DNA from 2 places in the Paludibacterium flexuosum genome. Region 1 is predicted to be linked to the other one. Evidence: predicted binding sites of a transcription regulator. Region 1 holds the regulator's gene; the other holds the start of a gene.

The links. The regulator FNR, encoded in region 1, switches genes on or off when oxygen is low (the NO sensors DNR and NnrR bind a similar motif). The targets are predictions, from matches to a motif close to TTGATNNNNATCAA.
Region 2: AACH39_RS11105 (4-hydroxyproline epimerase) is a predicted target of FNR. The motif match lies at 5,607-5,620, and genes of this name have one in related genera.

The regions. Positions count from the first base shown of each region.
Region 1 is NZ_AP029060.1:1,697,669-1,712,587, reverse strand. It holds gene AACH39_RS08080 (pseudouridine synthase) at 1-360, shown strand, start outside; gene aceK (bifunctional isocitrate dehydrogenase kinase/phosphatase) at 396-2,159, shown strand; gene AACH39_RS08070 (hypothetical protein) at 2,206-2,643, opposite strand; gene mutS (DNA mismatch repair protein MutS) at 2,708-5,254, opposite strand; gene AACH39_RS08060 (porin) at 5,424-6,587, opposite strand; gene AACH39_RS08055 (MarR family transcriptional regulator) at 6,850-7,317, shown strand; gene AACH39_RS08050 (DHA2 family efflux MFS transporter permease subunit) at 7,345-8,838, shown strand; gene AACH39_RS08045 (inositol monophosphatase family protein) at 8,900-9,688, opposite strand; gene AACH39_RS08040 (RNA methyltransferase) at 9,830-10,594, shown strand; gene AACH39_RS08035 (DUF1853 family protein) at 10,572-11,483, shown strand; gene fnr (fumarate/nitrate reduction transcriptional regulator Fnr) at 11,511-12,260, opposite strand; gene hemN (oxygen-independent coproporphyrinogen III oxidase) at 12,370-13,776, shown strand; gene AACH39_RS08020 (hypothetical protein) at 13,780-13,905, shown strand; gene udk (uridine kinase) at 13,958-14,572, opposite strand; gene AACH39_RS08010 (glutathione S-transferase family protein) at 14,615-14,919, opposite strand, start outside.
Region 2 is NZ_AP029060.1:2,321,547-2,336,465, reverse strand. It holds gene AACH39_RS11135 (Hsp70 family protein) at 1-831, opposite strand, end outside; gene AACH39_RS11130 (transglutaminase domain-containing protein) at 1,044-1,745, shown strand; gene AACH39_RS11125 (substrate-binding domain-containing protein) at 1,811-2,764, shown strand; gene AACH39_RS11120 (carbohydrate kinase) at 2,768-3,673, opposite strand; gene AACH39_RS11115 (GntR family transcriptional regulator) at 3,736-4,434, opposite strand; gene AACH39_RS11110 (dihydrodipicolinate synthase family protein) at 4,482-5,384, opposite strand; gene AACH39_RS11105 (4-hydroxyproline epimerase) at 5,687-6,688, shown strand; gene AACH39_RS11100 (FAD-dependent oxidoreductase) at 6,689-7,957, shown strand; gene AACH39_RS11095 (branched-chain amino acid ABC transporter substrate-binding protein) at 8,003-9,130, shown strand; gene AACH39_RS11090 (ABC transporter substrate-binding protein) at 9,143-9,967, opposite strand; gene AACH39_RS11085 (MgtC/SapB family protein) at 10,419-11,135, shown strand; gene AACH39_RS11080 (hypothetical protein) at 11,346-11,525, shown strand; gene AACH39_RS11075 (NAD(P)(+) transhydrogenase (Re/Si-specific) subunit beta) at 11,741-13,111, opposite strand; gene AACH39_RS11070 (proton-translocating transhydrogenase family protein) at 13,121-13,414, opposite strand; gene AACH39_RS11065 (Re/Si-specific NAD(P)(+) transhydrogenase subunit alpha) at 13,451-14,575, opposite strand; gene AACH39_RS11060 (hypothetical protein) at 14,672-14,919, opposite strand, start outside.

The DNA.
Region 1 (14,919 bases):
GGGGACTTTATCACCTTACCCGCAGAAGCCGAGCGCCTGGATGCCCCCGAGATCTGGCCGCGCGTGCCGCCGATCCGGGTGCGCAAGACCGTGCCGGACAGCTGGATTGCGCTGACGATTCACGAGGGGAAGAACCGCCAGGTCAGACGCATGACCGCCAAAGTCGGTTTGCCCACCCTGCGTCTGGTGCGGGTGGCCATTGGCCCCTGGCGTGTGGACGGGCTGGCGCCGGGCGAAATGCGCCGGCTGGAAATCCGCCTTGAAGATTTGCCGCGAGTCAAGCATGCTGGTGGCATTGGCAAATCGGCCGGCACGATGACAGGTGCCGCCAGATTCGGCCGGGGGAGCGGCAGACGCTGAGAACCGTCGGTCGCCGCCCGGCAGGGGGCGAAACGATGCAGATTCCCGAGTATTACAACCCGGTGGCGCGAGATATCGCGCTGGCCTTGATCGCCGGCTTCGACAAGCATTACCGCTTGTTCCGCGAATGCACGCAGAGCGCCAAGACGCGCTTTGACGAGGCGGACTGGCCGGGGATCCAGAAAGCGATCCGCGATCGCATCCAGTTTTATGACCAGCGTGTGAGCGAGACGGTCGAGCTGCTGCATCGCGATTTTCATGCCGAGCTGCTGGACAACGAGATCTGGCAGCAGGCCAAGCTGTATTACATCGGCCTGCTGTGCAACCACAAGCAACCCGAGCTGGCGGAAACCTTCTTCAACTCGGTGTTCACCCGCATTCTGCATCGCGACTATTTCAACAACGATTTCATTTTCCTGCGCCCGGCGATTTCCACCGAGTACATCGAATCCAATCCACCGTCCTACCGCAGCTACTATCCCGCTTCGGTCGGCTTGCTGGCGACCCTGCAGCAGATCATCGCCGACTTCGGCTGGACAAGACCGTTTGCCAATCTGCGCCGCGATCTGACGCTGGTATTGCGCACGGTGAATCAGTATCTGGAGGGACGCGTTCCGCGGCGCGAGGCCAATCTGCAGATTCAGGTGCTGTCTTCGGCGTTTTATCGCAACAAGACTGCCTATCTGTTCGGCAAGGTGATCAACGGCTATGCCTCGTATCCCTTTGCCGTGCCGGTGCTGCATGATGCCGACGGCAATCTTTACCTGGACACTATCCTGCTCGAGCCCTGGCGCATCGGCGTGCTGTTTTCCTTCAGCCATGCCTATTTCCTGGTCGACATGGAGGTGCCCTCCGGCTATGTGCAGTTCCTGCGCAGCATGCTGCCGACCAAGAGCAAGGCCGAGCTCTATACCATGATCGGACTGCAGAAGCAGGGGAAGAACATCTTCTATCGCGATTTCATCCAGCATCTGCAGCACTCCAACGACCTGTTTACCATCGCACCCGGTATCCGCGGGCTGGTGATGCTGGTGTTCACGCTGCCGTCGTTTCCTTATGTGTTCAAGCTGATCAAGGATGTGTTCGGCGCCACCAAGGAGCTGGATCGTCACACCGTGCGTGCCAAATACCGGCTGGTCAAACGCCATGACCGGGTTGGCCGCATGGCGGATACGCTGGAGTTTTCCAACGTAGCCTTTCCCAAGGCGCGCTTTACCGAGGAGTTGCTGGAAGAATTGCGTCGTCTGGCACCGTCGATGATCGAGGAGAGCGAGCACACCATCGTGATTCATCACCTGTATATCGAGCGGCGCATGAAACCGCTCAATCTGTACCTGCAGTCGGCGACGCCGGAAGAGCGCGAACAGGCGGTGATCGAATACGGCAATGCCATCAAGGAGCTGGCGACGGCCAATATTTTCCCTGGCGACATGTTGTTCAAGAACTTCGGGGTGACACGTTACGGGCGGGTGATTTTCTACGACTATGACGAGATCGAGTACATGACGGATTGTCAGTTCCGTCGTATTCCGCCGGCACCGAATCCCGAGATGGAGATGTCCGGCGAGGTCTGGTATCCGGTGGCGCGCAATGATGTGTTCCCGGAGGAGTTTGCCACCTTCCTGCTGGCGGACGCCGATGTGCGCAAAGTGTTCCTGCAGCACCATCGGGATTTGCTGGATCCGTCATTCTGGCAGGAAAAACAGCAGCGCATCCGTGCCGGCAATATCGAGGATTTCTACCCCTATCCGGAGAGCATGCGCTTCGTTCATCGCTACCCGACCCGTTTTGCCCCATGACAAAGGCCGGGACACCCAGGTGTCCCGGCCTTTGTCATCCCTCACCTCAGGCCGATACCACCGGACAGACGTGATCCTGGAAGTAGGCCACCGGCCCGGCGCTGGTCAGGCCGATATGAAAGCAGCTCTGACTGGCGAAGGTCTCGCCCGGGTTTTCCAGTGCGCGCAGCATCTCGAACAGCACTTCCACTTCCTTGAAGTTTTTCGCCATCTTGACGTTGCCCTCGATCCACGCCTGCAGCAGATCGGCCTGCGGGTGTTCGCCATCCAGCCGCAAGGCGCAGTTGGGGCAACTGACCAGGCCAATGCCCGGTGGCATGGTGATGCCGCGTTGCTGCAGCTGCTCGCGGGCGAACTGATCGAACTTGCTCAGTTGACGTTGCGCACGACGGCGGATGGCGGTCAGCGACACGCCTTCCTTTTCCGCTGCCGCACCAAAAATCTTCTTCAGGCCGGGATTGTCGCCGGCATGGCTGGTTGGCATGGTTTCATCCTCGAATCAATATCTGGTGTTTCATTCTAGGCAATGCCGTACAGATTGCCGGGGTTTAATTCATAATTTGTTTGAGGTCGAACAATAAATCCAGCGCCTGCCTAGGCGTCAGCGCGTTGGGGTCGATGTCGGCCAGGCGCTCCAGGACCGGATCGGGCTCCGGCTCGGACGCCTGCGGCATCGCCACGGCGAACAGATCCGGTTGCTGGCTGGCGGCCTGATTTTCCAGTTCGACCAGGTAACGACGCGCCTCGCGGATCACCTTGCCCGGTACCCCGGCCAGCTGGGCGACCGCCAGACCGTAACTCTGACTGGCCGGCCCTTCTTCCACATGGTGCAGGAAGACAATGCGGTCCTTGTGCTCGACCGCCGACAGGTGAACATTGGCCACGCTCGGATAGTCGCTGGCCAGCCGCGTCAGCTCGAAATAGTGGGTGGCGAACAGGGTATAGGCACGATTCTTCTCGATCAGTGCCTTGGCAATCGCCCAGGCCAGCGCCAGGCCGTCAAAGGTCGAGGTGCCGCGGCCCACCTCATCCATCAGCACCAGACTCTGCTCGCTGGCGTTGTTGAGGATGTTGGCGGTTTCGGTCATCTCGACCATGAAGGTCGAACGCCCGCCGGCCAGATCGTCCGAGGCGCCGATGCGGGTGAAGATGCGGTCGATCGGGCCGATGGTGACGCCCTCGGCCGGGACGAAACTGCCGATGTGTGCCAGCAGGGTGATCAGCGCAGTCTGTCGCATATAGGTTGACTTACCGCCCATGTTCGGACCGGTGATCAGCAGCAGCTTGCGGGCTGCGCCCAGGCTGGTGTCATTGGCGATGAAGCTGTCTACCTGGCTTTCGACCACCGGGTGGCGTCCGCCGCGGATGTCGAGCACAGGTTGTGAGACAAACACGGGCTCGACATAGCCGCCCGTTTCGGCGCTTTGGGCAAACGCCGCCAGCACATCCAGCGTGGCCACGGCGGCCGCCACCTGCTTCAGCGTGCCGATCCCCGCTGCCAGCGTTTCGAGCAGGGCTTCGTAGAGCTGCTTTTCCAGTGCCAGCGACCGATCCTGGGCCGACAGCGCCTTGTCTTCGAACTCTTTCAGCTCGGGCGTGATGTAGCGTTCGGCATTTTTCAGGGTCTGGCGGCGGCGATAATCGTCCGGCACATTTTCCGATTGTGCCTTGCTGACTTCGATATAGAAGCCATGCACCCGGTTGAACTCCACCTTGAGGGTGGCGATGCCGCTGCGTTCGCGTTCCCGTGCCTCCAGCGCCAGCAGGAATTCGCCGCAATTGGTCTGGATGGCGCGCAGTTCGTCCAGCTCGGCCGAATAGCCATGATTGATCACGCCGCCATCACGCAGAAAGGTTGCCGGCTCCGGCAGCACTGCCTGCTGCAGGGTCTCGATCAGACCGGCTGCACCGGGCAGCGCCGCGGCCAGCTCGGCCAGCAGTCCGCTCTCGTCCTGGGGCAGCAGCGGCGTGATGTCGCCCAGCTTGATCAGCGAATCACGCAGGGCCGACAGGTCGCGCGGGCGCGCCGAGCGCAGCGCGATGCGCGCACAGATACGCTCGATATCCGCCACTTCGCGCAACTCGGCCAGCAAGGTGGCATGACCCGGCAGCAGGGCACGCACGGCGCTCAGACGTTCAGCGATCTTGCCCTGCTGGCGCAGGGGGTGATGCAGCCAGTGGCGCAGCAGACGGCTGCCCATGGTGGTGGCACAGCGATCCAGCAGGGAAAACAGCGTCGGCGAGGGCTCGCCGCGGATGGTTTCGGTCAGCTCCAGATTGCGCCGGGTCGCCGCATCCATGCGGATCAGTTCGCGGCTGTCCTCGACCGCCAGCGACATCAGGTGTGCCGGATTGGCACCCTGGGTGGTCTTGACGTATTCCAGCAGGGCGCCGGCCGCGCCGACGGCCACTTTCAGCTCCTCGGCACCAAAGCCCGACAGGTCGCGCGTGCCGAAATGCCGCGTCAGGGCCTGATGGCTGGACTGCGGGTCAAACTGCCAGGCCGGCAGTTTTTTCTTCGGCAGGTTCAGTTCCTGCAGCAAAGCCAGATCGCAGTCATCGGGCAGGATCAGCTCGGAAGGGCGCAGCCGTTCCAGCTCACTCGCCAGCTCCTCGCTGGCGGTCTCCATCACCTTGAACTCGCCGCTGGCCAGCGACAGCCAGGCCAGTCCCAGCTTTCCCTTGATGGTTTGCAGGGCCAGCACCAGGACATCGCGCTTTTCATCGAGAAAGGCCGCATCCGTGACGGTACCGGGCGTGACAATGCGTGCCACGCGTCGCTCGACCGGTCCCTTGCTGGTGGCCGGGTCGCCGAACTGTTCGGCAATCGCGACCGATTCACCGAGACGAATCAGCTTGGCCAGATATTGCTCGGCGGCATGGTAGGGCACCCCGGCCATCTTGATCGGATTGCCGGCACTGGCCCCGCGGGTGGTCAGCGTGATATCCAGCAGGCGGGCGGCTTTTTCGGCGTCTTCGTAGAACAGCTCGTAGAAGTCGCCCATGCGATAGAACACCAGTTTGTCCTGATGCTCGCGCTTGATGGCGAGGTATTGCTGCATGACAGGGGTGTGTTTGGCTGCGGCGTCTGTCATTGGTGGTGACCCTGATTCCTGGCGGCTGAGCCCGGCGACAGGCCGGGCAGAATGAAAAGAAAAGGGCGAGGGGTGGGACCTCGCCTCATTGGCGCCGCGTCTCGGCGGCATCCGGATGGATTTTCTCACAGCCGGGCGGCCCGGGCTATATGCCGGGCTGCCCTGGCGCTCAGAACTTGTGGCTCAGACTCAGGCTGGTGCTGGTCAGGGTGGTGGCACGTGCGGCCACAGCGGCCCCCGCCTGGGGGGCGAAGATCAGCCGGCCATGAGCGATACCGGCCTGCGTGCGTTTGGAGAGCTGGTAATCGGCCCCGATGATCCACTGACGATAGCCGGTCTGCGGCAGGCGTTCTCCGTTCGTGCGCTGGTCCCAGCCATGTGCCAGTGTCAGTTTTGCTGTGATGGCGCCACGGGTGTGTGCCAGCGAGAGTGCCGCCTGCCGGGTTTGCAGCCGGCTCTCGGCGGCTGACTTCATGCTCCCCGTTGTCCCCTGGGGATGCTGGCTGTCGCCGGAAAAGCCATCGGTCCAGTCATAGCCCCGCGCCTGCTGCCAGGCCAGAGCCAGCAGCCACTGGTCATTGCGATAGCCGGCCTCGAAATAGTGCAGATGAGCGGGCTCCAGTTCGCCGCCCGCCTGGGGACGACACTCTTTCTTGTCCCCGGTCCGGCGCAGACTGCAGGGATTGGCTTCGCGTTGAAAGGCATAGGCGGCAAACCATCCCTGAGCGGCATAGCTCAGGCCCAGCGAAAAAATGTCGGACGGCCGTTCGATCTCCGCCTGCCCTGTGCTGTCACGCGTGGCGTTTTCGCCAAAGCCGTAGCTGAGGCTGGTTTGAAAGCCCGCCACGACCGGAGAGTCATAGGCAATGGCGTTTTTCAGCCGTTTGCCCGGATTGGTGAAGACCTTGAGGGCATCGGCGCCGAAATTCCTCATGCCTTCATGCCCCTGATGACGGTGATGGGCAATGCTGCCGCCCGAGCGCCACTGATTGACCGTGTACAGCCCCTTGAGCGCACTGTTCAGATGTCCCAGGCGCAGGGTGCCCAGCGAGGCATCGCTCAGTCCGGCAAAGGTCTGTCCCGGAGACGGGGCCTTGCTGCCATCCAGCTCGGCCTCCAGCTCGATCTGCCAGAGGGTTTTCAATCCATTGCCCAGCGACTCACTGCCCTTGATGCCGAAATGTGTACCGGCATTGTCCAGCCGGTTCTGGTTCGGCCCCCGCGACAGGGTGTGGCGGCCAAGGCTGCCGTGCAGTTCGCCATACAGCGTGACATCGGCCCAGAGCGGGGCGGACAGCGGGCAGGCCAGCAGGGGGATCCAGCGTAGATGCATGGTATGACTCCTGAATGTGAGTAAAAGGAGTCATACAATTTAAACAGTCTGTTTAAGATTGATAGGGTGCATGGCGCCCGAAGTTTCATGAATTGTCTGATTGCTATATGTCTCAATAAATGGATTGAGCCAAAATCATGAATAACGACAATTTCATGATCTGTCGCAAGAATGTGTCGTGATATGACCACAGTGCGGCATGCCCGAGGCAGATCGGACATGCTAGAATCATTAGCTTAAACATAATTAGTTTGCTAATGATATGCCGACCCAAAACGATCGCTTCAGCGAAGCCCTGGTGCATCTGATGAAAAACTGGCGCAGTGCCCTCGATGCCCGGTTCCGGCCTTTCGGTCTGTCTCAGGCGCGCTGGCAGGTGCTGCTGAAACTGTTACGTGCCGGTCAGCCGCTGGCGCAATGTGATCTGGCCCAGCGCATCGGTATCGAACCGGCTTCGCTGGTGCGGCTGCTGGATGCCTTGCAGAGCGAGGGACTGGTCAGTCGTACGGCCGATCCGCATGACCGGCGCAGCAAACTGGTGTCGCTGACCGGGCAGGGGAGCGCGCTAGGACAGCAGCTGGCGCTGATTGCCGACGAGATGAAAACTGAATTGCTCGGCAGCGTACCTGCCGAGGCCCTGGCCCAAACCATCGAGGTGCTGGAGCAGCTGGAGCAGCTGGCTGCCGCCATGCTGGCGGCGCACACGGCGTCGGATTGTGCACCGGAGTAGGTTTTGAGCCAGGCTCCGGCAAATCAGGTGTTGATCATTGTGGCGGTCATGTCCGCCACCATCATGCAGGCGCTCGATACCACGATTGTCAATGTGGCCCTGCCGCAGATGCAGGGCAATCTCGGTACGACCGCTGATCAGATCAGCTGGGTCTTGACCAGCTATCTGGTGGCCTCGGCGATCTTCATGCCGCTGACCGGCTATCTGACCGATCTCCTCGGTCGGCGTCGGTACCTGCTGTATTCGATTGCCGGCTTCGTGCTGGCCTCCATGCTGTGCGGCGTGGCGCAGAATCTGGCGCAAATTGTGCTGTTTCGCCTGCTGCAGGGGGTCTTCGGCGCCGCACTGGTTCCCTTGTCCCAGGCCATCATGGCGGATACGTTTCCGTTGGCCGAGCGCGGCCGGGCGATGGCCATCTGGGGCATGGGGGTCATGATCGGCCCGATTGGCGGCCCGACGCTGGGGGGCTGGTTGACCGATGTGCTCGACTGGCGCTGGACGTTCTATATCAATGTGCCGGTTGGCCTGATCTCCCTGTGGCTGGCCCGACAGGTGCCGGATACGCCGCGCAGGCAGCGCGACATGGACTGGCTCGGCCTGTTGCTGCTGACCCTGGGCATTGGCGGGCTGCAATTCGTGCTGGACCGGGGGAATACCGAGGACTGGTTTTCCAGTCGGGCCATTGTGGCGGCCACCTTTGCCAGTGTGATCGGCATGGCCGGCTTTGGTTTGCGAGGCCTGCTCTCGCGCCAGAAGCCGCTGTTTGATCTGCATATTTTCCGCGACGGCAATTTTGCGGCCTCCAGCTTCGTGATCACCGCACTCGGGCTGGCCATGTATGGCGCCATGGTGATTCAGCCGATCATGCTGGAAGGCCTGTTCCATTACCCGACCCTGTCGACCGGGCTGGTCATGGCGCCACGCGGCATTGCCAGCATGATCAGCATGATGATGATCGGCCGGCTGGTGTCGAAAGTGGACGTCCGCTATCTGATCGGCACCGGCATCCTGATCGGCGCCTGTGGTACCTGGGTCTGCACGCACTACACGCTGGAGACCAGCACGGCCTGGTTTATCTGGCCGGTACTGCTGCAAGGTTTCGGGTTAGGGATGATCTGGGTGCCGCTGTCGACGCTGGCCCTGTCAACCTTGCCGGCGGCGCTGACCGCCGAGGCAGCAGGTCTGTTCAGCTTGTTGCGTACCATCGGCTCCTCGGTGGGGATTGCCGTGATCACTACCTTCTACACCCGGGACACGCAGGCTGCCTGGAATCATCTGGTTGGGTATTTCAATATCAATAATCCGGCACTGTGGTCATATCTGAATCTGAGCGGGCGCACCGTGCTGGATGAGACCTCGGCCAGCATGCTGGCCAGCGAGCTGGACCGCCAGGCGCACATGGTGGCGATTGTCGATGTTTACTGGCTGATTACCTTCAGCTTCCTGCTGATGCTGCCGCTGGTGCTGATGCTGCGTCAGCGCAAGGGGGTGGTGCACAAGGTAGAGATCGTGGCGGATTGATCCGCCGCCGAGCGCCATGAAAAAAAGCGCCCGTGGGCGCTTTTTTTCATGGCGGTATGGCTTACTTCACGTGCGGCGACAGGATGTGCAGCAGTTGGGCCAGAACCTTCGGGCTGGCTGCCACGATATCACCGGATTCGAACCATTCCTGCTCGCCCTTCATGTCGGTGACGATGCCACCGGCCTCCTGGATGATCAGGCTGCCGGCCGCGATATCCCACGGCTTGAGGTTGAACTCCCAGAAACCGTCCACCCGACCGCAGGCCACATTGCACAGGTCGATGGCGGCGGCACCTTCGCGACGTACGCCGGCGGTACGGCCGATCACGTCCTTGAGCATGCCGAGATAGGTGTCGATATAAGACTGATCCACCACCGGGAAGCCGGTGGAGATGACGCATTCATTGAGGTTGGTACGCTTGCCGACGCGGATGCGGCGGTCATTGAGGAAGGCGCCCACGCCACGCGAGGCGGTGAACAGGTCGTTGCGGTTCGGGTCGTAGACCACGCCCTGCTGAATCTGGCCCTTGTGCGCCAGCGCGATGGAAACCGCGTACTGGGTATGGCCGTGGATGAAGTTGGTGGTGCCGTCGATCGGGTCGATGATCCATTCGTATTCGGCTTGTCCCACACCCTTGGCGCCCGATTCTTCCGCCAGGATGGCGTGCTTCGGATAGGCCTCGAGAATGGTTTCAATGATGGTTTGTTCCGCGGCGCGATCGACCTCGGAAACGAAGTCGTTGTGCTTCTTGCGTTCGACACGGATGGTATCGACATTCATGGAAGCGCGTTGAATCACATTGCCTGCGCGGCGTGCGGCCTTGATGGCCACATTGAGCATCGGGTGCATGGACAGCCTCTAAACTGACAGGGACGGCTCGCGCATGGGCGGGCCGCCGACTGGTATCATCTGGGTTAAGGAACAGGAAAGGCGGCGCATGTGAAGGCCGCATTTCAAAATTATGTCCGCTATTTTAATGTGAAACGGTCAATGAATAAACCCGAAGTCCCTGATTTTTTGAGAAACATCCGAATTGTGCTGGCCAGACCGAGTCATCCGGGCAACATCGGCTCGGCGGCACGGGCCATGAAAACCATGGGTTTGTCGCAATTATGGCTGGTGTCACCGAAAGCTTTTCCCAGTGGTGAGGCCGATGCGCTGGCCTCGGGAGCGGTGGATCTGCTGCAGTCGGCGCAAGTGGTCGATACCCTGGCAGAGGCGCTGAATGGGGTGACGGTTGCCGCGGCGCTGACCAGTCGCCGTCGGGAGCTGACCACCCCGCTGGCCGTGCCGCGCGAGCTGACGCCCGAGCTTCTGGGGCGGGCACAGGCCGGCGAGCAGGTGGCCCTGGTGTTCGGTAACGAGACCTTCGGGCTGTCGATCGAAGAGGTCGAGCTGTGCAATCGCCTGGTGACCATTCCGGGCAATCCGGATTATTTTTCCCTCAATCTGGCCATGGCGGTGCAGGTGATGACCTACGAGCTGTTCAGCCACGTGGGTGTCGGCGTCGATTATCTCAAGCCGAGCGGCCTGGCCGCGACCGCTGACGAGGTGGAAGGCATGTGCGCCCATCTGGATCAGACCATGGCACATATCGGCTACTACGAGCGCCGCAATGGCGAACGGCTGATGCGCCGCATGCGCACCCTGTTCCATCGGGCCGGCGTTCTGCGCGAAGAGGTCGACATCCTGCGCGGCTTCTTCAAGCAGGTGATGCGTGCGGCTGACGGGCATGTTCCTCCCGACAAGTCCTGAGCTGCCCTGGCGCCAGCCTGCGGTGCGTGATCTGGCCTGTCTGCTGACCGGCCGCGCACCCTGGCTCACGCCAGACGACCTGCCCGATGCGCTGCTGCTGGGGGCCGACGGGATGAGGCGCCTGGCGATGCTGGACAACGATCCGGCGCCACTGCGCCGCTGGCTGGCGGCTCGTCCCGTCAGGCGGCTTGGCCACTATGCCGAGCAACTGCTGGCTTTCTGGTTTGACCATTCCCCCCATATCGAGCTGGTTGCGCACAATCTGGTGCTGCGCGACAAAGGGCTGACGCTGGGTGAGTTCGACTTCCTGCTGCGTATTGATGGCCAGCCCTGGCATCTGGAAACCTGCAGCAAATTCTATCTGCAGTGCGGAAAGGGGGCGTCAGGCCTGGTGGGCCCCAGTCTGCGCGATGCCTGGCTGCTGAAACAGGACAAGCTGGCTCAGCAATTGAGGCTGAGTCGCCATGCGCTGGCCCGACAAGTCCTGCCGCCGGGGTTTGAGGCACCGCGCACCGGGGCACTGGTGCGTGGCTGCTTTTTTTACCGTCAGGCGCCTGACGAGGCGGCATTCGCGCCGGCAACCCAATGGCAAGGCTGGATGGCTGACTGCGAACAGCCCTGGCCCTGTCGCGACGCCTCCAGTCGCTGGCTGTGGCTGCCGCGCATGCGCTGGCTGTCGCCGGCGCTGGCCGCCAGCGGCGAGGTGGGGTCGGCACAGGCCCTGCGTGTGCAGATGACACAAGCCGAGGCGCCTCAAATGGTGGCGGAAATGGTGGCAGAGGAGGGGGGATGGCGCGAATTGCGGCGCGGCTTTGTTCTGCCGTCGCGCTGGCCGGATGCCGGGCGGCTGGTGCAGCTGCAGCAGCAAATGCCAACGGGCGCCTGCTGAGCGGCGCCCGTTGTCGGGACTGGCAAGTTACTCCGCGTTGTTGGAGTGGATGCAGCCGGCGATCAGTTGCTTGAGTTCTTCCGGTTTCACCAGCTGAATGTGCTTGTGATCGACGCTGATCCAGCCCTGTTGCTGGAACTTCGACAGCGTGCGGCTGACGGTTTCCAGTTTCAGGCCGAGGAAGCTGCCGATTTCCTCGCGGCTCATGCGCAGGATGAAGTCATTGGCGGCGAAGCCACGGATGGCCAGACGCTGGGACAGGTTGAGCAGGAACGCGGCCAGACGCTCTTCTGCCTTCATGTTGCCAAGAAGCAACATGACGTTCTGATCGCGGACAATCTCGCGGCTCATCAGGCGGAAGAAATGGTGCTGCAGGCTGGGGATGTCGCGACCAAGGCTCTCGATTCGATTGAACGGCAGTTCGCAGACTTCGCTGTCTTCCAGGGCGATGGCATCGCAGCCATGGATGTTGGAAGACACGCCATCCAGCCCCATCAGCTCGCCGGACATCAGGAAGCCCGTGACCTGCTCGCGGCCATCCTGGCTGGAGACGCAGGTCTTGAAGAAGCCGGTGCGCACGGCGAACAGCGACTTGAAGCCCTCGCCGCTGCGGAACAGATACTCGCCCCGTTTGATGCGACGGCTCTGGCGGATGACGGCATCAAGCTGCGTCATCTCTTCGCGATTCAGTCCGACGGGCAGGCAGAGTTCGCGCAAGCTGCAGTTGGAGCAGGAGAGCTTGAGCGCATGCAATTGGATGGTGGTCTGGTCAGTCATGCCGTTTTTTGAGCAACCTTTAATTGAACCTTGACTCTTGTCAAAGCGGAATTCAAATGTTTTCCGCAAATTTACCAGCCCACCACCGGTTTTTCCATCAAATACCGACATGACCACCATCCATTCGTTTTCTCCGGAGCATTTCGAGTTCGATCGACAACTGATCGAACGGCTGGAAGGCTCCGGCCCGAGATACACCTCATACCCGACTGCAGACCGCTTTCATGCGGATTTCGGCGAGGCCGATTATCGTCATTGGCTCAAACAGCGTCGCATCGGGGCGAATAGTAAAGCTGTATCATTATATGCTCATTTACCATTTTGCAATACTGTTTGCTATTACTGTGCCTGTAACAAGATCATCACCAAGGACAAGAGCAAGGCAGATATCTACCTCGACTACCTGGAAAAAGAGGTAGAAATGGTGGCAAATGCCGTCGGTGAGCGAGAAAAAGTCATTCAGTTGCATTTTGGTGGCGGTACGCCGACCTTCTTGTCGGATGCGCAACTCGAACGACTGATGAATATCCTGCGCGGGCATTTCGACTTTTTGCCGGAAGGTGAATATTCCATCGAGATTGATCCGCGCAAGGTGGGGCGCGAGACGATCTTCAAACTGGCGTCATTCGGTTTCAACCGCATCAGTGTCGGGGTGCAGGATCTGGAACCGCGCGTGCAGGAGGCCGTCAACCGGGTGCAGAGCCTGGACGAGACACTGGAAGTGATTCAGGCGGCGCGCGAGGCAGGTTTCAAATCGGTCAGTATCGACCTGATCTACGGGCTGCCGTTTCAGACGCAAAGCTCCGTGGCGCGGACCATTGAGCAGGTCATCGCCATCAGTCCGGACCGCATTGCGCTATACAATTACGCCCACTTGCCAACGCTGTTCATGCCGCAACGGCGTATCGACGAAGCCGACCTGCCGTCGTCTTCAGTGAAATTGGATATTTTACAACACTCGGTGCGTCAACTGACCGAGGCGGGCTATGTGTTCATCGGCATGGATCACTTCGCCAAGCCCGATGATGACCTGGCGGTTGCCTTGCGTCAGGGGCGTCTGCAGCGCAATTTTCAGGGCTATTCCACCTACGCCGACTGCGACATGCTGGCCTTCGGGGTGTCCTCGATCGGCAAGGTGGGACCTTGCTATAGCCAGAACGAGAAAGAGCTGGATGCCTACTATGCGGCGCTGGACGCCGGCCGCCTGCCGGTGATGCGTGGACTGGTGCTGGACAGTGACGACATTCTGCGCCGCTCGATCATCCAGGCGCTGATGTGCCGTTTCTCTTTGTCGTTCGAGGCCATCGAGGAAATCTTCAATATCAATTTCGCCCATTACTTTGCGGAAGAGATCCCGAAGCTGCGCGAGATGCAGCAGATGGGCCTGCTGCATTTTGACGGCGACTTCCTGACCGTTGAACCGAAGGGGCGATTCCTGATCCGCAATGTGGCCATGCTGTTCGATCGCCATCTGCGCGAGCGCCAGACCAAGGCCCGTTACTCCAAGGTGATCTGAGCGGTGTCCCGTCTGCTTAACGGGGTACTGCTGGCCCTGGTGGCTGTCGCCTACGGCCTGTGGTTTGGCCTGCGACTACTGGGCTGGCCGTTCGCCTGGCTGTGGCAGCAGCGACCACGCAGCAAATGAAAAAGCCGGCGGATGCCGGCTTTTTTTGCATGCATACGGCCATGGGCGTGTGTTACACCACCAGGCTTTCGATGCGGGCGATGATCATGTCGATGGCCGGGTCATTGCTGCCATGCGGCAGGATCACGTCGGCAAAGCGCTTGGTCGGCTCGATGAACTGGTTATGCATCGGTCGCACCGTCGACATGTACTGATCGATGACGTGCTGCATCGAGCGGGCACGTTCGACGATGTCGCGCTGCAGCCGGCGGATGAAACGCACATCCGGGTCGGTGTCGACAAAGATTTTCAGCGACATCATGTCGCGCAGCGCCGCATCGTACAGAGAGTAGAAGCCTTCGATCAGAATCACCGGTGCCGGCACGACGGTACGGGTTTCATGGCTTCGGGTGTGGATCGAGAAATCATAAATCGGCATGTCGATCGGCACGCCGTTGCGCAGGTCATCGATGTGCGACATCAGCAGCGGCCAGTCGAAGGCATGCGGATGGTCGTAGTTGGTCAGCAGCCGCTGCTCGAAGGTCAGCGCACTCTGATCACGATAGTAGTTGTCCTGGATGATGACCGCTGCCTTGTCGGTGCCGATGGTTTCGACCAGTTGGCGAGTTACGGTGGTCTTGCCGCTGCCGCTGCCGCCGGCGATGCCGATGATGAAAGGTGTGGTCATGATGTGCTGTCGGAAAAGGCCGATATTTTAATGAAAAGGTAATCAGCGCGCCAGTGCTGTTTCTGCCTCGGCCTCGCGAATCCATTGCTGCATGGCCGGCAGAGACAGCATGTGTTCGGCGTACTGTTCGGCCAGACCGGTCAAGACATAATCATAGCTGACGAAGCGGGTGACGACCGGCGCAAAGAAGGCATCCGCCAGGGTGAAGTGGCCGAACAGGAAGGGGCCAACGGCTTCATGTTGCTGGCGCAGACTTTGCCAGATCTCGAGCACGCGGTGGATGTCGCGTTGCAGTTCCGCGGTCAGCGGCGGGGTGGCGTGGCGCCCGCAAATATCAAATGGCATTG
Region 2 (14,919 bases), 620 kb from region 1:
CAGCTCCATCCACACCTTGCGGGTATACAGGGTGTTGATGCTGTGCCAGGTCGCCAGGTTGAAGTAATAGCCGGAGGGCATCTCGGCGCCATTCTTCAGTTGCGTGCGGTAACCGAACAGCGGCATGGCCTGCGACAGACTCAGCACGCGGTCGAAGTCGGTGCCGCCGATATGCACCCCGCCGGTGGCGAGGATATCGGACTGGCGGTCGCTCAATGCACGGCGTTCCGGTGCCAGGCGGATCAGGGTGAAGTCCGAGGTACCGCCACCGATATCCACCACCAGCACGCGCTCTTCGCGCTCAATCACCGATTCGTAATCCATGGCCGCGGCAATCGGTTCCAGCTGGAAACTGACTTCCTGGAAGCCGATGGCACGGGCGATCTCGGCCAGCGTGTCTTCGGCCAGCTTGTCTGCCCTGGGGTTGTCGTCGACAAAGAACACCGGGCGGCCCAGTACGGCGTGCTCGAAACGTCGCCCGGCATGCGCTTCGGCACGGCGCTTGAGTTCGGCGACGAACACCGTCAGCAGCTGGCGAAATGGCAGGGCGCGTCCCTGCACCTCGGTCTGGCCATCCAGCAGGCTGGAACCGAGCAGGCTCTTGAGCGAGCGCATCAGCCGGCCTTCGTCACCCTGCATGTAGATTTCCAGCGCATGGCGGCCGAAATGCACGCAGTCCTCTTCGTAGTCGAAGAACACGACCGAAGGCAGGGTGTCCTCGCCGTTTTCCAGCGGAATCAGCGGAGCGTGGCCAGCATGGTGCCAGCCGACGGTCGAATTGGAAGTGCCAAAGTCGATGCCACAAGCCTTGGCGGCGGTCGGGAGCGTCATGATATGAGCAGGCGAGGGAAAAGGTCGGCGATGATACGCCTTATGTCTCTGATCGACAAGGAAATGATGTGTATGGAACGCCGGAAACGGCTTTCCCCTGCCGGCATGGTCAGGCACGCGGTTTCGCGGTATATTCATTCCAAAGTCATATTTATCGCTCAATAACCATGCCATTTTGGGCATCAGATCACGTCCAACCGGAGGGAGAGTGCATGGCGCTCATGGAAACCCTGCAGCATCTGCAACGCACCGTGCCGTTTGACAGTCAGCGCGAGCGCGCCGTGGCGATCCACGACTATGTGCGCGATCACATCGCCTTCGGCTTCACCACCTGGTTTGAGAGCGTCACCCCGGCACAAACCCTGCTCAGAGGCCGTGGCCACTGCAATGCTCAGGCCGACCTGATGTGTGCCTTGTTGCAGGCGGCCGGCCTGGCTGCCCGGTTACGCTTTGTCCAGCTCGACAAGCGGGTGTTGCGTCATGCCGTGCCGGCGCTGGTCTATCAGTGCCTGCCTCCGGATCTGTTTCATGCGGTGATTCAGGTCGAGATCGATGGTGTCTGGCGGCATTGCGACAGTTACATCTTCGAGCCCGCGGTGTTTGCCGCTCAGCAGAAAAAGCGTCTGGCTGCCGGTCTGCCGCTGGGTTATGGCGTGACCAGCGAAGGGACCTGCCATTGGTCGGGCGACGCCGATGCCTTCAGTCAGGCGCGTCCGACCGATCTGCACGCGCAGGACCCCCTGTTTGCCTCGCTGGCTGAGGCCATGGCAGCACGGGCCGGCAATAACCATCTGATGGGGCTGCACTTCAATCAGTGGCTGGGCGCGGTGCCAGCGCCGCTGCAGCACGCGGCGGAGCATTATCTCAACAGTCGTCTGCCACATCCTTCCGCGCCGGCAGAAAAGGAGCACTGAGCGGCAGTACGACGGCGTTGTCATGACACGGTGTTTGGGCTACCAATGAAGGACAGCCATTCATCGTGAGAACTGCCATGCGCTTCGGTTGCCTGCTGCCCCTGCTGCTGTTCGTCCCTGTCTGGGGAGCGGATTGCATCGAGGTGGTCTCGGCCGGCGGCAGCCCCAGTTTCTGGGGGGCCGTTGGCGAGGGCGCCATGGCGGCCGGTCGCGAGCTGGGCGTCGCCATCCATTACCTCAATCCGAGCGAAGAAACCGATAAACAGGGGCAGGATCAGCTGATTCGCCAGTTGGCGAGCCTCAAGTGTCGAGCCCTGGTGCTGGCGCCCAATGCGCCGGAGCGCGCGCGCCAGAGTGCGCTCTTGATGCAGCAGGGGACGCCGGTGGTCTTCATCGATCGTACCGAGGCCGATGCCCGTCCGCTGGCCTTGGTCGGTACCGACAATGATGCCGCCGGCCGATTGGCCGGGGAGCAGATGGTGCGCCGCCTGCGCGGAACCGGTCTGCACCGGGTGGTGCTGATGCGCTTCAAAAAGGGCGTGCAATCGACCGATGAGCGTGAGCAGGGGTTTCTTGACGTGGTGCGCAAGGCAGGACTGACCGTGGTGGCCGACCCCTATCTCGGGCCGGCCGAGAGCGATGCCCGGCTCCGGTCCGAGCAGGTACTGCGTCGCTTGGGCAAGGGCTTCGACGCGATTTTCACCCCGAACGAAACCACCACTTCGGGGACCTTGCAGACCGTGCAGAAACTGGGTCTGGCCGGCAAGGTCATGTTGATCGGATTCGACATCAATCCCCTGCTCTACGAGGCCATCCGCCAGCGCACCATCTCGGTGCTGGTGCTGCAGCGGCCATTCCAGATGGGCTATGTCGGCGTGACGCGGGCCTGGCGGGCCGCGCATGGCGCCAGACCGAGTGCTGCCAGAGTCGACAGCGGCGTCACGCTGCTGACCCACGACAACATGAACCAGAAAGACATCCTGTTCTTTTCCAACTATCGCGGCGTCAAGCCGCAATGACGCTCAGTCGTTGAGGCGAGCCGCCACCTGCGCCAGGGTCGGGGCGTGAAAACCGTGTTGTTCGGCACAGCAGGCGGCGCAGGCCCGCGCCAGTTGCATCTGATCGGTGGCGGAGGCTTCGGGCTGCATCAGACGGCTGGCCAGCCAGCCGCCGAAAGCCGCGTCACCGCAACCGACCGTATCCCTGACGCTGACCGGCAGGGCATTGGCATGGCTGACCTGACCCTGGCTGATCAGGCTCAGGCCGCTGGCGCCGCGGGTCAGCAGGATCTGCGCCTTCGGCGCCAGGGCCTGCAGGCGATCCAGCGCCCGTGCTTCGTCGGCATCGGGAAACAGCCCGGCCAGATCTTCTTCCGAGACTTTGACAAAATCACTCAGTGCGGCCATGGCGGCGAAGCGGGCGGGATAGTCTGCCGCGCGCATCGGCAGGCGGAAATTCGGGTCAAAGGCAATCAGGGTGCCACGGGCCGCCAGTTGTCCGGCGATGGCCAGCAGGCGGTCGGCCAGCGGCGGACGGGCCAGGCTGATGCCGCCGAAGCAGGCGATCCTGGCGGCCTCCATCCAGCCGTCCGGCAGGGCCGCCGGGTCGAAATGCAGGTCAGCGCTGTTGTCGCCGACGAAGAAATATTGTGGAGGCTCGGTTGCCGGCACCATGGCCAGCAAGGGCGTGTGCGGCAGGCGCTGCAGGAAGCGTGTGTCGAGACCGGCGGTCGTGGCCTCATGGGCCAGCTGCAGGCCAAAGTAATCGTCGCTGATGGCACCGGCAAAAGCGGCGGAAAGACCCAGGCCGGCGGCGATGCGTGCCAGATTCAGCCCGGCACCGCCGGGGCAGGCTTGCCAGCGATCATCAGGCTGGCGGATGAAGTCGGTCAGGGCGTCACCGAAGACAACAAAACGGGGCAGGGACATGGTGGTATCCGGCAATCAAGAAAGACGGTGCAGGATAAGGCCGGCTGCACCCGGCTGAACAGTCAGCGGCGCTGGCGGGTTCGCCTGGCCGGTTTGGCCTGGGCCTGGCTGCGATACCAGGCTTCGAGCGCTGCTTCGGCATGCAGGATGTGCTGGCGCAGAAAGGCGGCGGCACTGATGGCATCCTTGGCCTTGCACAGTGCCAGCAGCTGGCTGTGCTCCTGATGGGCACGCTCGTTGAAGCCGGTCAGCAGAATCTGCATGCGGGTATAGCGGTCGGTGCGGTTATGCAGCTGCTCGATCAGGGCCAGGGTCTGCGGCCGTTCGGCGGCGCGATAGAGCGCCAGATGAAAGCGGGCGTTGAGCACGCCCCAGGAGGCGATGTCACGGTCGTTCAGCGCCCGCTCGAAGTCGGCCAGCAGCGCCTCGGCGGCGGCAATGTCTGCGGCACACTGACGCGGTATCGCTTCCAGCAGCACATCGCATTCCAGCAGCACCCTGACCCGCAGCAGCTCGACGATTTCCGGCAGGGACAGCTCGGACACCACCGCGCCGCGATTCTCGATGATGGTGACCAGCCCTTCGGCCTCCAGCTGACGCAGCGCCTCGCGAATCGGCACCCGGCTCATGCCCAGTTCGCGCGACAGGGCTTCCTGGCGCAACTGGCCGCCATCGGCCCATTCCCCGGCCAGAATACGCTGGCGCAGGGTTTCGGTGGCGATGGCGGTCAGGCTTTGTGGGGTGTCGTTGCTGGTGGTCATGATGGCGGCTCGCTCTGGGGCATCCATCTTACCATTGCCGCACAGGCTCAGTGCGGCGACAGGGTCGGCCGAGTCGCCAGTCCGCTGCGGATGATGGCTTCCACCTGTTCGCGCTCGCGGCCGCTCAGCGGCAGGCGTGGGGCCCGCACATGCTCGCTGCCCTGTCCGACCATGGTCTGCGCCAGCTTCAGGTTCTGCACCAGCTTCATCGACACATCCAGATGCAACAACGGTGCAAACCAGCGATACAGTGCGCGCGCCTCCTGCCAGCGCCCTGCCTGGGCCAGGCGCCAGATCGCCACCGTTTCCGCCGGGAAGGCCACCACCAGACCGGCCACCCAGCCATCCGCGCCCATCATCAGGCTTTCCAGCGCCAGGTCATCCACGCCGCTGAACAGGGCAAAGCGCTGGCCGACGGTATTGATGATGTTGGTCAGGGTGCGGATATCGCCGCTGGATTCCTTGATGGCGACGAATTTTGGTTCATGAGCCATTTCGGCATACATCTCGGGCGTGATGTTGACGCCATAGGCCACGGGGTTGTTGTAAATCATGATCGGCAGGGGGCTGGCATCCGCCACGCGCTGATAGTGATGGAGCGTTTCACGCGCGTCCGACACATAGCGCATGGCCGGTAGCAGCATGATGCCGTCGGCCCCCGCTGCATGCGCTGCCTGGGCCAGGGCACGGGCGGCACGCGTGCTGTCTTCCGCCACGGTCAGCAGCACCGGCTTGTCGCCGGCCACTTCTTTGGCGGTTCGGAGGATGGCCAGCTTTTCCTCTGCCGTCAGGGTCGAAGCCTCGCCCAGCGAGCCACAGACGATGATGCCATCGACGCCGTTGTCGAGCTGCCAGGCGATATGCCGGGCGGTCGCCGCCAGATCAAGCGATTCATCGGCATGGAATTGGGTGGTCACGGCGGGAAAGACCCCGCGCCAAAGGTGGGTCATGGTCAACGCTCCTGAGTCTGGATCGGGCAGCCCGGTGCTGCCTCCTGTTTTCCATGCTAGGAATTTTTGTATACAAAAAGCAAAGATTTTGCATGCAATTCATGCCGTGAAAGCAGGCGGCACTGCATGAGTGATTTTTTGCAACATCGCCAATTATTCAATAAATAAAAGGCTTTTGATTAGTTTTTACCTGGGTTTTGTCATGTTGCAGATTGTCGTATTTTGACAAATATCAATGGTTGTATTGTATTCAAAAATGCGCAGTTCTAGAGTGAAAGCATTCAGGGTAAGGAGAAGGCCAGATGGCAGTCAGCGAATTTGAATGCATTGACGGACACACTTGCGGCAATCCGGTGCGACTGGTGACCCGGGGCGCACCGGCGTTGAATGGCCGGACCCAGGCCGAGCGCCGGCTGGATTTTCTGGCGCGCTATGACTGGATCCGTACTGGTCTGATGTATGAGCCGCGCGGGCATGCCCAAATGTCCGGGGCATTTCTCTATCCGCCAACCCGCGACGATTGCGATGTGGCGGTGCTGTACATCGAGACCAGCGGTTGTCTGCCAATGTGTGGCCACGGCACCATCGGTGTGGTGACCATGGCCATCGAACATCAACTGGTACAGCCGAAAACCCCCGGGGTGCTGAATCTCGACACGCCGGCCGGCAAGGTGGTGGCCAGCTACCGACAGGAGGGCGGCAAGGTCAAGTCGGTCAAGCTGAGCAATGTGCCCTCCTTCCTGCTGCTGCGCGATGTCGAGGTCGAAGTGCAGGCCCTGGGCCGACTCAAGGTGGATATCGCCTATGGCGGCAACTTCTATCCGATTGTCGAGACGCAGGCCAACTATCGCGACATGGCCGATTACACCCCGGCCCAACTGGTCAGCATGGGCAACGAGCTGCGTGACTTCATCAATGCCCACTACGACATCGTGCATCCGCTGGACCCCAATATTCGCGGCGTTCGCCATGTGCAGTGGACCGGCGCGCCGAAAACGCCCGGCTCGCATGCCGCCAACGCGGTGCTCTATGGCGCCGCCGCGCTGGATCGCTCCCCCTGTGGTACCGGCACCTCGGCCCGTCTGGCGCAGCGCTATGGGCGCGGTTTGATGAAAAAGGGCGATGTGCTGGTGCATGAGAGTCTGATCGGCAGCCAGTTCACCGGCACCATCGAGGAAGAAACCGAGGTTGCCGGCCTGCCGGCCATCGTGCCCGGCATTGCCGGCTGGGCCATCGTCACCGGCTATAACCGCATCCTGCTGGACGATGCCGATCCCTATGTACACGGCTTCGTGGTGGGCTGAATGAACGCTCGCAGCGCTATCGGGCTCAAGCCCTCGGTCATCGTGGTCGGTGCCGGTATTGTCGGTATCGCCTGTGCCCTGCAACTGCGTCTGGCCGGCTGTGCCGTCACCCTGATCGACCGCGGCGAGCCGGCGCGCGAGACCAGCTTCGGCAATGCCGGGGCACTGGCGGTCAGCGATGTCATCCCCCTGGCCGAGCCCGGCGTGCTGGCCAAGGTGCCGCGCTGGCTGCTTGATCCGCTTGGCCCGCTGGCGGTGCGCTGGCGCTATCTGCCGAGCCTGGCGCCCTGGCTGCTGCGTTTTGTGGCCGCCAGTCGCCCCGCCCGGGTGGCGACCCTGACCACTGCGCTGTCTGCGCTGCTGGAACGTGTCAACGATGACTATGCCGCACTGGTCGACGCCGCTGGCATCGGTCATCTGTGGCGCCGCCACGGTGCGCTGACACTCTATCGCAGCGAAGCCGAATTCCGTGCGGCCGAACCGGCCTGGCAAAGCAAGCAGCGGCATGGCGTGCAGTGGCGCAAGCTCAGCGGACCGGCGCTGGCGGCGCTGGCGCCACCGCTGGACCCGCGCTGGCAAGTGGCGGTCGAAGTGCCGGCCTGGTCGCATGTCGACGATCCCTATCTGTTCAGCCTGGGGTTGTTCGATGCCTTTGTGCGCGCCGGCGGACAATTTATCCAGGACGAGGTTCTGGCCACGACCGGAGACGGACAGGTGGTCCGCGGCGTTGACACCAGAGCGCAGGGTGTCCTGGCGGCCGATGCCGTGCTCATCGCCTGTGGTATCTGGAGTGATCGCTTCTTTCGCCAGCATCGCTATCGCGTGCCGCTGGAGAGCGAGCGCGGCTACCACGTCACCCTGCCGCATGCCGGGGTGGCACTGCACCATTTCCTGCAATGCGCCAGCGAGAGTTTTGTCATCCTGCCGATGGCCAATGGCGGGCTGCGTCTGGCCGGCACCGTTGAACTGGCGCACCGGGATGCGCCGCCAGACTGGCGTCGCGCCCATCTGCTGGTTGACAAGGCGCGGCAGATCCTCGGCGACTTCGAGACCCGTGACATGAGCGTGTGGATGGGCAATCGCCCCTCCTTGCCGGACACCGTGCCGCTGATCGGCCCGGCGCCGGATCGGCCCGGACTATACTTTGCCACCGGTCACGGCCATCTCGGCCTGACCCTGGCCGCGACCACCGGCGCCCTGCTGACCGAACAAATCTGCCAGCGTCCGGCCACGCTGGATCTGACCCCTTACCGACTAGGCCGTTTCTGAGCGCAGTAGCACAACCACGGTGATACACCAGGAGGAGCATCGCAGATGAAGCAGAAAACATGGGCTGCATGGTTGGCCGGCGGTTCGCTGGCCTTGTCGCTGCCGGTTTACGCCGACACCACGGTGAAGATCGGTTTTGCCTCGCCGCTGTCCGGGCCGCAGGCACACTATGGCAAGGACAACGAGAATGCCATCAAGATGGCCGTCGACGATCTCAATGCCAAACCGATGACGGTCGGCGGGCAGAAAATCCACTTCGAGCTGGTATCGGAAGATGATCAGGCCGACCCGCGCATCGGTACCCAGGTCGCCCAGCGTCTGGTCGATGCCGGAGTGAAGGCGGTCATCGGCCACTTCAACTCCGGCGTATCCATCCCGGCATCGCGTTTGTATGCCGAAGCCGGTATCCCGCAATTGTCGGTATCGACCAACCCCGCCTATACCAAGTCCGGCTACAAGACCACCTTCCGGCTGGTCGGCAGCGACAGCCAGATCGGTGGCGCGCTGGGCCGCTATGCCGTGCAGCAGCTCAAGGCCAAACGCATCGCGGTCATCGATGATCGCACCGCCTATGGCCAGGGCATTGCCGATGAATTCGTCAAAGCCTTGCAGGGCATGGGCAAGCAACCGATCGCCCGGCAATACACCACCGACAAGTCGACCGACTTCGCCGCCATCCTGACCGCGCTCAAGGCACAGCGTCCGGATGTGATCTTCTATGGCGGGGCCGATGCCCAGGCCGCACCGATGGCGCGCCAGCTGAAACAACTGGGGATCAATGCCCGTCTGATGGGCGGAGACATGCTCAACACCCCGACCTTCATCCAGCTGGCAGGGGCCGATGCCAATGGCCACTATTCGGCGGTAGCGGGGGGCTTGCTGGAAGCACGTCCGGCCGGCAAGGCCTGGGTGGCGCGCTACAAGGCGCGCTTCAATCAGGATGTCGTCTTGCTCGGACCGCAGTTCTACGATGGCATGATGCTGGTGGCCGATGCCATGAAGCGGGCCAACTCGACCGAGCCGGCCAAATTCCTGCCGATGATTGCCAACAGCCGTTACAAGGGGGTGACCGCCGACTTCAGCTTTGACGCCAGCGGCAATCTGCAAAACGCCCCGGTGACGCTGTCACGGGTCGAGGGCGATCACTGGAGCGTGGTCAGCGTGGTGCACTGATCCACGGGGTCCCTAGTGCGGCCACCACCAGCTGGTATCGGTTGGCGGTGTACCGGCAGGGAGTTGCGGGTTGGTCAGCAGAATGACCCGGCGATGCTCGCGTCGCAGGCGGGCGATTTCCTGCTGATGGTACTGCTGGAACAGGGCCTTCAGGCTGCCATCGGCCAGCGCGGCGTTGAGCCCGCGACCAATGCGCTCGGCCAGCGCGGCATTGCTCTGGTTGACCCAGAAATACACTGGCAAGGGAAAAAACAGTGCCAATCCGGGCTCGGCGACCAGCCCGGGATACTTGGCCCGGAACATCTCCAGTTCCGGGCCAATCTCATTCAGCCCGCGCGGCAGGGCATCGAAGCGCCCGGCGGCCAGCATGGCAAACAACTCCTCATAACCCACCGTGGGCGTCACGCGGAAACCATTGGCGATCAGAATCGGGTAATCGGCCCATTGGCTGTTGAAGCCCAGCAGGATCTGCTGCCTGAGCTGGCGATCAGACAGCCGGGCAAAGCGCGTCTGTTCTTCCGCGCGCACCATCAGGATGCGGTAACCCAGCATGCCGCGCAGGATATCGAAGCGCACCGGGCGCAGGATTTTCTCACGCACCGGGGAGCAGGGAATGGCCACCACATCCAGTTGCGCACGTTCCAGCAGGGTGATGGCCCGCGACTGACTGACCGGGGGGCCTTCATAGGGCTGCAGCCGGTACGGGCCGTCTGTGGCGCGGGTATGCGACAACGCCAGATCCAGCACGCGCCAGCGATATTCATTGATCGGGCTGACGGGGCCATAGCGCACGACCAGCGTGCTTTGTGCGGCCAGCGGCAGACAGCTTGCTGCCATCCAGCATGCAATAACGATGCGTCCGAGCCAGTGTCTGGCAGTCATGACCGGGGTGGCCTTGTGCAGTGATGCTTTGATGGATACTTGCAGCCTACATGATGTGTATTGCAAAAAGGAAACAGTGCGGCCTTTGTGGCATGCGGCTGTGGTGCACTTGACCCGCTTAATGACAAAAAAATACAATGCGATACCGTTTTAATTCTTGGGGTTATACCTTGGACAGTCAGAGTTGTCAGTCAAACCGGCTTTCCCGTTAATCCTGGCCTGACCGCTGCCCTCTCTTGCGCCGCCGTCTTGTCCAGGCAGGCGGTGCGTATCCTGATCGTCGATCCGTACCTGAAAACACGTGTTTGAGCACCCGAGCCGAGCCCGGTGCGCAGTGTCTTGTGCTGCGTCCGCCCGGCGGGCGACCTGCTGCCATGGCCCGAATCTGCCAGATAAGGAGCATGCCATGAGCTTGATGCCGCATTTCGGTGAAGCCGAATTCTGCAAATCCCTGATCAGCCTGATCACCGCCTTCGTCATGGGGACGGCCATCGGCTATGAACGACAATTCCGCCAGCGGACCGCCGGACTGCGCACCAATACACTGGTGGCCGTCAGCGCTGCCGCCTTTGTCGATATGGCAGTGCGCATGGATGGTGCCGCCAGTGCCATGCGGGTCGCCGCCTATGTGGTCTCCGGGGTCGGTTTCCTCGGCGCCGGCACCATCATGAAAGAGGGCCTCAATGTACGCGGGCTGAATACCGCCGCCACGCTGTGGGGCTCGGCGGCGGCCGGGGCCTGCGCCGGTGCCGGTCTGCTGGACTCCGCCTTGCTGACCACCCTGTTCGTACTGGCCTCCAACACCCTGCTGCGTCCGGTCGTCAATTCGATCAACCGCCAGCCGATTGACGACCAGACCAGTGAAGTCACCTATCAGCTGTGCGTCATCTGCGACCGCGAAGAGCAGAAGCAGACCCTGACGCTGATCGACGATTTGCTGGAGGCCGCCCACTACCCCCTGGGCGACATGGATGTCGAGCCCTTTGGCGACGAGGAGGTCGAGCTGACCGCCACCCTGTTGTCGACCTCGGTCAAATCAGAAGAGCTGGACCGCATTGCCGATGTACTCAAGCAACTGCCACATATCAAGCAGGCCTTCTGGAACCCCAGCACCACCGAGTAAGACAGCTTGTCGCTGATTCGGGACAGGGAAAGCGCTGGAAAATCAGTGGTTTGCATTTTAAGTGCGACCAGCTGTCGCTCTCAGGAGACAGAACGGCGACCAGTGTCGGTGGGGGGGATGGCTAACTGACTGATTAAAAAGGATTCGTTCGGGCTGGCACGCCGTTTGCAATCAGGGTCGTGCATTGTTAACAAACCGAAAGGTAACCCGATGAAAAAAATCCTGATGGCCTTTGCCCTGATCGCTTCACTGCTGGCCTGCTTCAGCTGGGCAGCACAAAGTACCCCGGCAAACCAGGCCGGCTCGGCCTCCCAGCCGCATGCTGAAGCCAGCGCCGCCATGCCATCGGCCGACGCACCCGCTCAGGGTGACAGCAGCGTGAAGCCATAATCGCCATGGCTTGAACACGCATCGAACTTGGGAGCATCAAGCGGGGCAGCCAGATGGCTGCCCTTTCCCTTGAGTGGGGCGGCTGGCGCGTCACAACGGGGACATCATCCGTGCCGTGGTTGGCGCTTTCGCCCTGCGGAGCAGAGGGTTTTCCACAGACAAAAGGGGCCGCCTGATGGCTGCCCCTTTTGACTTTCAGAAAAAACGGTAAAAACTTAGTGCTCTGCCGCCTTGACCAGGTCTTCGACCACCTTCTTGGCATCGCCGAATACCATCATGCTCTTGTCCATATAGAACAGATCATTGTCCAGACCAGCGTAACCCGTGCTCATCGAACGCTTGACGATGATCACCGTGCGCGCCTTGTAGGCTTCCAGAATCGGCATGCCGTAGATCGAGCTCGACTTGTCCTTCTGGGCCGCCGGGTTGACCACGTCGTTGGCGCCGATCACCAGGACCACGTCGGTATTGGAGAAGTCGGAGTTGATCTCTTCCATTTCCAGTACCTGCTCGTAGGGCACGTCGGCCTCTGCCAGCAGCACGTTCATGTGCCCCGGCATGCGGCCGGCGACCGGGTGAATGGCGTAACGGACATTCACGCCCTTCTCGGTCAGCATGGTGGCAAACTCCTGCAGCGCATGCTGGGCACGCGATACCGCCAGACCATAGCCAGGCACGATGATCACCGAGTCGGCATTGGCCATCAGGAAGGCCGCATCTTCGGCCGAGCCCGAACGATAATTCTTCGGGCCGGACGGGCCGGCCGAGCCACCGCCGGCTTCCGCACCAAAGCCGCCCAGCAGTACCGAGACGATCGAGCGGTTCATCGCCTTGCACATGATGTAGGACAGAATGGCACCGCTGGCGCCGACGCAGGCGCCACCGATGATCAGTACCGGGTTATTGAGGGTGAAGCCGATGCCGGCCGCTGCCCAGCCCGAGTAGGAGTTCAGCATCGAGACCACCACCGGCATGTCGGCGCCGCCGATCGGGATGATCAGGGTCACGCCCAGCACCAGGGCAACCGCCACCATGGCCAGGAAGGCCGCATGGCTGTCACTGACAAAATAGGCGACGCCGAAGCCGACCATCACGATGGCCATCAGCAGGTTCAGCAGGTGCTGACCGTTGAACACCACCGACTTGGCGCCGAACTTGCCCGACAGCTTGCCGTAGGCGATCACCGAGGCCGTGAAGGTAATGGCACCGATGAAGGCACCGATGAACAGCTCGACCTTCTGGTCGGCACTGTGGGTCAGGCCGCTGTGGAACACCGAGGCCACAGCAATCAGCACCGCCGACAGACCGACCAGCGAGTGCATGGCGGCGACCAGTTCCGGCATGCCGGTCATTTCCACCGTGCGCGCCTTCCAGGCACCGATGGCGGCACCGGCGGCCATGGCCACGGCGATCAGGCCGAGGACCGGCTTGTCCATGATCAGGAAGGTGGTGCCGATGGCAATCACCATGCCGATAACGCCGAACAGATTACCGCGTCGCGCCGTCACCGGCGAAGACAGTCCCTTCAGTGCCAGCACAAACAGCACGGCGGCGATCAGGTACAACATCGCAGAGAGGTTTTGCATCATCGTTCCTTAGCGTTTCTTCTTGAACATTTCGAGCATGCGCTGGGTCACCATGAAGCCGCCGAAAATGTTGATACTGGCCAGAAAAATCCCGACGGCGCCGAGCACCGAGGTCAGCGTGATCGACTGACCGTTGATGTCGACCACCTGCAGCAGCGCACCGACGATGATCAGGCCGGAAATGGCATTGGTCACCGCCATCAGCGGGGTATGCAGGGCCGGGGTGACGTTCCAGACCACGTGGTAGCCCACGAAGACCGCCAGAACGAAAATGGTGAAACTGGTGATGAACGGATCAACCATAGTGTGTAACTCCTGTTCCTTTGAATGCCGGGGCCATCAGCCCTGAGCCTTGCCGAAGCGCACTTCGCCGTTGTGGGTCACCAGCGTGGCGTCGAGCAGGTCATCGGCCAGATCAATGGCAAAACCTTCCTTGCTGAGCATCAGGCTCAGGAAGGTCAGCAGGTTGCGGGCATACAGGCTGGAAGCATCAGCGGCCAGCAGGCCAGGCAGATTGTGCGTTCCAACCAGCGTGACGCCATGCTCGGTCTGGAACACTTCGCCACTGCGCGTCAGCGCGCAGTTGCCGCCACTTTCCGCGGCCATGTCGATCACCACCGAGCCCGGCTTCATGCCCAGCACGGTGTCTTCCGACAGCAGACGCGGCGCCGGGCGTCCCGGAATCAGCGCGGTGGTAATGATGATGTCGGCCTGTCGGGCGTGCTTGTCGACCAGCTCGGCCTGACGACGCTTGTAGTCCTCCGACATTTCCTTGGCGTAGACGCCGTCGTTTTCCGCCTTTTCCTCATCGGTCATCGGGACTTCGACGAACTTGGCCCCCATCGACTCGACCTGTTCCTTGGTGGACGGACGCACGTCGAAGGCTTCCACCACCGCGCCCAGGCGCTTGGCGGTGGCAATCGCCTGCAGACCGGCGACACCCACCCCGAGGATCAGTACGCGGGCCGGCTTCACCGTCCCGGCCGCCGTCATCAGCATCGGCATGAAATGCGGGTAGTACTGGGTAGCCAGCAGCACGGCGCGATAGCCGGCAATATTGTTCTGCGAGGACAGCACATCCATGGACTGAGCCCGCGTCGTACGCGGCAGCAGTTCCATGGCAAACGCCGACAGCTTCTTTTCCGCCATCAGCGGGAAAGTCGGGTTGGCATAGGGGTTCATCAGCGAAATCAGCGCGGCACCGGGCTTCATTTCCGCCAGCTCCTCGGCGGTGGCCGGGCGAACCTTGAGCACAATGTCACCCTGAGCCAGCGCAGCCTGACGGTTGTCCGCCAGCGTGGCACCGGCCGCGACATAGGCCGCATCCGGAATGGCCGACTTCAGACCCGCACCTTGCTCGACCACCACAGGGTGCCCCATGGCCACCAGCTTTTTCACCGTTTCCGGTGTCGCGGCCACGCGCGTCTCGCCAGCCGTATACTCGGCCGGAATTGCGATCTGCATCGTCTTCCTTTCACATAAAGTCAAATAGCATTAAAACCACGAAGCGGAGAATTCTGGCGCCCGAACGCGGCTTTTATTACGTTCGGGTAAACAAATCTAGTTTATGCCGGAATCCGGCGCAATACGTTTCCTGAATAGCTTGGCGTGAAGTTTTATCGCGCTTGCCGGGCAAACGAGAAAAACCACTGCTAGAGTAATAATCGTATAGCGACTGTTAGGTATGATAACCAAGAAAGCCGGTGAATATTGCATCGCAAAATATTTTCGCCCTGCAGGTGTTGAAATCGCGCGACGTTGTCGTTCGACAACAGCAGGCCTGACCGCGCAAACGCCCTGTCCGGCTG